Regions from separate parts of the Pseudomonas sp. 9.2(2024) genome, predicted to be linked through region 1. Evidence: predicted binding sites of a transcription regulator. Region 1 holds the regulator's gene; the other holds the start of a gene.
What was found. Region 1 encodes sigma-54, which starts transcription at its own class of promoters, with help from an activator protein. Its sites were predicted from a motif close to ANTGGCATNNANNTTGCTNT; they were not measured.
Positions count from the first base shown of each region.

Region 2: a site for sigma-54 is predicted at 2,031-2,050, ahead of glnA (glutamate--ammonia ligase). Genes of this name have one in related genera too.

Region 1 is NZ_CP155585.1:1,258,304-1,261,377, reverse strand. It holds gene lptB (LPS export ABC transporter ATP-binding protein) at 1-532, shown strand, start outside; gene ABFB52_RS05520 (RNA polymerase factor sigma-54) at 719-2,212, shown strand; gene raiA (ribosome-associated translation inhibitor RaiA) at 2,286-2,594, shown strand; gene ptsN (PTS IIA-like nitrogen regulatory protein PtsN) at 2,606-3,070, shown strand; gene rapZ (RNase adapter RapZ) at 3,073-3,074, shown strand, end outside.
Region 2 is NZ_CP155585.1:614,905-617,978, forward strand. It holds gene ABFB52_RS02780 (hypothetical protein) at 1-402, opposite strand, end outside; gene glnA (glutamate--ammonia ligase) at 531-1,937, opposite strand; gene thiI (tRNA uracil 4-sulfurtransferase ThiI) at 2,265-3,074, shown strand, end outside.

The sequences.
Region 1 (3,074 bases):
GGACGTCAGCCACCAGCCGATGCACGGTCGCGCCAAGGCCGGTATCGGCTATCTGCCGCAAGAAGCGTCGATCTTCCGCAAACTGTCGGTAGCCGACAACATCATGGCCATCCTTGAGACCCGTCAGGAGCTCGACAAGGCCGGTCGTCGCAAGGAGTTGGAAAGCCTGCTGCAGGAATTCCACATCAGCCACATCCGCGACAACCTCGGCATGAGCCTGTCCGGTGGTGAGCGCCGCCGGGTGGAAATCGCCCGTGCACTGGCCACGGCACCGAAATTCATCCTGCTCGACGAACCGTTCGCCGGTGTCGACCCGATCTCTGTCGGCGACATCAAGCAGATCATCCACCACCTCAAGGCCAAGGGCATCGGTGTACTGATCACCGACCACAACGTCCGTGAGACGCTGGATATCTGCGAAACCGCCTACATCGTCAACGATGGCCAGTTGATCGCCGAAGGCGACTCCGCGACCATCCTCGCCAACGATCTGGTGAAGGAAGTCTACCTGGGCCACGAGTTCCGCCTGTAAGCTCGACGGTATTCGACCAGCCGTCCGGGTGCTGTAACGTTGAAGCGCTTTTTTATACGCTTTTATTGTTACAGCGCTCTAGGCAAACACGACAGTTTCAGGCATATAATTTGCTTAAGTTTGGCGCTCCGGCGCCCTGTAGTGGATGGCGCATAGCGCCGGCGAATAAGGTGTTAAGCCCCTGCCATGAAACCATCGCTAGTCTTGAGAATGGGCCAGCAGCTGACGATGACACCGCAGCTGCAACAGGCCATCCGCCTGCTCCAATTGTCTACCCTGGATCTGCAACAGGAAATCCAGGAGGCTCTGGAATCCAATCCGATGCTCGAACGCCAGGAAGACGGCGACGACTTCGACAACTCCGATCCCATGGCCGACAACGCCGAACAGAAGCCCAACACCGAGATCCAGGAACCTTCTTATCAGGAGACCGCGCCGACAGTCGACAACCTCGAAGACGGCGAATGGAACGAGCGAATCCCCAACGAACTGCCCGTTGACACCGCCTGGGAAGACGTCTACCAGACCAGCGCCAGCAGCCTGCCGAGCAGCGACGATGACGAGTGGGACTTCACCACCCGCACCTCCGCCGGCGAGAGCCTGCAAAGCCACCTGCTGTGGCAGTTGAACCTCGCACCGATGTCCGACACCGATCGCCTGATCGCCGTCACCCTGATCGATTGCATCAATAATCAGGGCTACCTGGACGAAACCCTCGAAGAAATTCTCGAAGCCTTCGATCCCGAGCTCGACATCGAGCTGGACGAGATCGAAGCCGTCCTGCACCGCATCCAGCAATTCGAGCCGGCAGGCATCGGCGCACGCAACCTGGGCGAATGCCTGCTGCTGCAATTGCGCCAGCTGTCGGCCAAGACCCCTTGGCTGGCCGAGGCCAAACGTCTGGTCACCGATTACATTGACCTGCTCGGCAGCCGCGACTACAGCCAGCTGATGCGGCGCATGAAGCTCAAGGAAGATGAACTGCGCCAGGTCATCGAACTGGTGCAGAGCCTCAATCCGCGCCCAGGCTCGCAGATCGAATCCACCGAAGCCGAGTACGTGGTGCCTGACGTCATCGTGCGCAAGGACAACGAGCGCTGGCTGGTCGAGCTGAACCAGGAATCGGTACCGCGCCTGCGGGTCAACGCCCAATACGCCGGTTTCGTGCGCCGTGCCGACACCAGCGCCGACAATACCTTCATGCGCAATCAGTTGCAGGAAGCTCGCTGGTTCATCAAGAGCCTGCAGAGCCGCAACGAAACCCTGATGAAAGTAGCCACCCAGATCGTCGAGCATCAGCGCGGCTTTCTGGAGTACGGCGACGAAGCCATGAAGCCGCTGGTCCTGCACGACATTGCAGAGGCGGTTGGCATGCACGAGTCGACGATTTCCCGGGTGACCACGCAGAAATTCATGCATACCCCACGGGGCATATATGAACTGAAATACTTTTTCTCCAGCCATGTGAGCACCTCAGAAGGCGGTGAATGCTCGTCCACGGCGATCCGCGCGATCATCAAGAAACTGGTTGCCGCGGAAAATCAGAAAAAGCCGTTGAGTGACAGCAAGATCGCTGGTTTACTGGAGGCACAAGGCATTCAGGTGGCTCGCCGCACCGTCGCCAAGTACCGCGAATCCCTCGGGATCGCGCCTTCGAGCGAACGCAAGCGGTTGATGTAAGCCACGTTACAGCGTTCCAGTGGCAGGCTCTTCGGCCTGCCGCTTTATGCACTGGCAACGAAGGAGAAGCTGTATGCAAGTCAACATCAGTGGACACCAACTGGAAGTTACCCAGCCTCTGCGCGAGTACATCGAGCTCAAGCTCAAGAAGCTCGAAGGGCATTTCGACAAGATCACCAACGTACAGGTCACGATGTGCGTCGAAAAGCTGAAGCAGAAAATCGAAGCCACGCTGCATATTCCCGGCAACGAGGTCGTCGCAAACGCGGAACATACCGATATGTACGCTGCGATCGACGCGTTGACCGACAAGCTTGATAAACAACTCAAAAAGCATAAGGAAAAGACCCAGAGCCTGCTTCAGGGCGCTACCGGTCGATAACCCCCACCCCCATGATCCGACTTGAAAGTATCCTGACCCCCGGCCGTTCCCTGGTGAACGTGCCGGGCGGCAGTAAAAAGAAAGCCCTCGAACAAATTGCCAACCTGATCGCCCGGGAAGTCCCGGATCTGGAGATGCAAGATGTCTTCGAGGCATTGATTGCCCGTGAAAAACTGGGTTCCACCGGTTTTGGCAACGGCATCGCCATTCCTCACTGCCGCCTCAAGGGCTGCGAAGCGCCGATCAGTGCGCTGATGTACCTTGATGCCCCTATCGATTTCGACGCTATCGACGGCGCGCCTGTGGACCTGCTGTTCGTCCTGCTGGTGCCGGAAGCCGCCACCGATGCGCACCTGGAGCTGTTACGCCAGATTGCCAGCATGCTCGACCGCAAGGACGTGCGCGACAGACTGCGCAGCGCGCCAAGCAACGAAGCCTTGTACCAGGTTGTACTGGAAGAACAGAACAGGCCGTAACCAT
Region 2 (3,074 bases), 640 kb from region 1:
GCGACCTTCGGCGATGCGGTCCAGCGCCAGCTGCAATCGCGTGACGCGGCTGTAGAGGTGGTCGTTGGCGTTGTATTTGTAGGCGTAGATTTTGTAGCGGTCGTTTTGCCGAAAAAGCACGAAGCGGGTCGGATCTTCACTGTCGAGCGACATGAGAAAAACCGACTCGATGCTCGCCTGGCCGAAGTCATCAAGCAATTGCGGACGTTCGCCCGGCGTGTCGCAACGGCAGTAATAGCCTTTGACGCCGTTCGTTTCCTTGATGAACGCCAGAGTCATCGAGCTCTCCTGCAAGCCCTGGATCAGCGGGTGAGCCAGCGGCTTGTTTTCATAGAACTCGGCTGCGCCGACTGTCGAGCAGGTGAGGCCGGCCATCAGGGCGATAGCCCGTAACCACTTCATGCGAATCCCTTCGTCAAGGCGCCGGTCATGGCGCGAAAGCGGCGGATTATCCACGGATGAGCGGGCACAAAAAAGGCCTCCCGAAGGAGGCCTCTTTTTGTCACGCCGCGTAGCGCGGCGCTACCGGATCAGCAGCTGTAGTACAGCTCATATTCCAGTGGGTGCACGAAGGTGCGGACCTTGATTTCTTCTTCGGATTTCAGCGCGATGTAAGCGTCGATGAAGTCGTCGGAGAACACGCCGCCCTTGGTCAGGAACGCGCGGCCCTTGTCCAGCTCTTCCAGGGCTTCTTTCAGGCTGCCGCAAACTTGCGGGATCTCTTTCGCCTCTTCAGGCGGCAGGTCGTACAGGTTCTTGTCGGCAGCATCGCCTGGGTGGATCTTGTTCTGGATACCGTCCAGACCTGCCATCAGCAGCGCTGCGAAAGCCAGGTACGGGTTGGCAGCCGGATCCGGGAAGCGGGCTTCGATACGACGGCCTTTCGGGCTGTTGACGTAAGGAATACGGATCGAGGCGGAACGGTTGCGAGCCGAGTAGGCCAGCATTACCGGGGCTTCGAAGCCTGGCACCAGACGCTTGTAGGAGTTGGTGGCCGGGTTGGTGAAGCCGTTCAGGGCCTTACCGTGCTTGATGATGCCGCCGATGAAGTACAGGGCGGTGTCGGACAGGCCGGCATAGCCTTCACCCGCGAAGGTGTTCTTGCCATCTTTGGAGATGGACATGTGAACGTGCATGCCCGAACCGTTGTCGCCGTACAGCGGCTTCGGCATGAAGGTCGCGGTACGGCCGTAGGCGTCGGCAACGTTGTGTACAACGTATTTCAGGGTCTGGGTTTCGTCGGCTTTCTTCACCAGGGTGTTGAACTTGACGCCGATTTCGTTCTGGCCGGCAGTTGCCACTTCGTGGTGGTGAACTTCAACGGTCAGGCCCATTTCTTCCAGTGCGTTGCACATGGAGGTACGGATTTCGTGGTCGTGGTCGAACGGCGGAACCGGGAAGTAGCCACCTTTCACGCCTGGACGGTGGCCTTTGTTGCCGCCTTCCACGTCCTGGTCGGACATCCACGAGCCTTGTTCGGAGTAGATCTTGAACATCGAACCGGAGATGTCGGACTTGAACTTCACTTCGTCGAAGATGAAGAACTCAGGCTCCGGACCGGCGAATACGGTGTCACCGATACCGGTGGTCTTCAGGTATTCCTCGGCGCGGCGGGCGATGGCGCGCGGGTCGCGATCGTAACCTTGCATGGTCGAAGGTTCGATGATGTCGCAGACCAGGATCAGGGTCGGCTCTTCGGTGAACGGGTCCAGTACGGCGGTTTCGTCGTCCGGCAGCAGGATCATGTCGGAGGCTTCGATGCCTTTCCAGCCAGCGATGGAGGAACCGTCGAACATCTTGCCAACTTCGAAGAAGTCGTCTTCCAGCGCATCGCGAGCCGGCATGGTCACGTGGTGCTGAGTGCCTTTGGTGTCCGTGAAGCGCAGATCAATCCACTTGACGTCATGATCTTTGATGAGTTGAACCGACTTCGACATAGTGTCCTCCGGGTGAATTAGGGCGGGTAGTGGATGCCCTTAATAGTGGTGATGCCGGCGCGAATACTCTGCCAAGGCAACCTGCCTCACAAGGGAGCAAATTGCATGCCAGTGCCCCAGCATGGGTTTTTTGCCCCAAATTTACGCTTCTAAAGGTCGAAAGCGCCTTAAAGGCGAAAATCTCGCCCTTTAATGTAGCGCTCAAATCGAAAAATGACCCGTTTTGGTGCGCGCAAAACCTTCTGCACATTAACTGGTTAAACCTTGAGCAATTTCCGCTATAATCCGCGCCCCCCTTTTTCGGCTGGCCCTGCGCGCGCTGTTTTCATGAAACTAATCGTAAAAGTCTTCCCCGAGATCACCATCAAAAGCCGACCTGTCCGGACGAAATTCATCCGCCAGCTGGCCAAGAACATCCGCACCGTGCTCCGCGACCTGGACCCGGCCGTGGTGGTGAACGGTGTGTGGGACAATCTCGAGCTGGAAACCCGCGTCACCGACCCCAAGGCCCTGAAAGAGATGGGCGAACGCCTGACCTGCATGCCGGGCATCGCGCATTTTCTGCAGATCGACGAGTATTCGCTGGGCGACTTCGACGACATCACCGAGAAGTGCAAGCAGCACTACGGCGATGCGCTGGCCGGGAAGATTTTTTCGGTGCGCTGCAAGCGTGCGGGCAAGCATGCGTTCAGCTCGATGGACGTCGAAAAATACGTCGGCAGCAAGCTGCGCCGTGAGTGCGGCGCTGCCGGAATCGACCTGAAACAGCCGGAAATCGAAGTCCGCATCGAAGTTCGCGACAAGCGGTTGTTCGTGATCCACAGCCAGCACAATGGCATCGGCGGCTACCCGCTCGGTGCGCTGGAGCAGACGCTGGTATTGATGTCCGGCGGTTTTGACTCGACGGTTGCCGCGTACCAGATCCTTCGTCGGGGTCTGATGACGCACTTCTGCTTCTTCAACCTGGGCGGTCGTGCCCACGAACTGGGCGTAATGGAAGTCGCGCATTTCATCTGGAAGAAGTACGGCAGCTCGCAACGCGTGCTATTTGTCAGTGTTCCGTTCGAAGAAGTATTGGGCGAAATTCTCGGCAAGGTCGACGACAGTCATATGGGCGTCGTATTGAAGCGTATGATG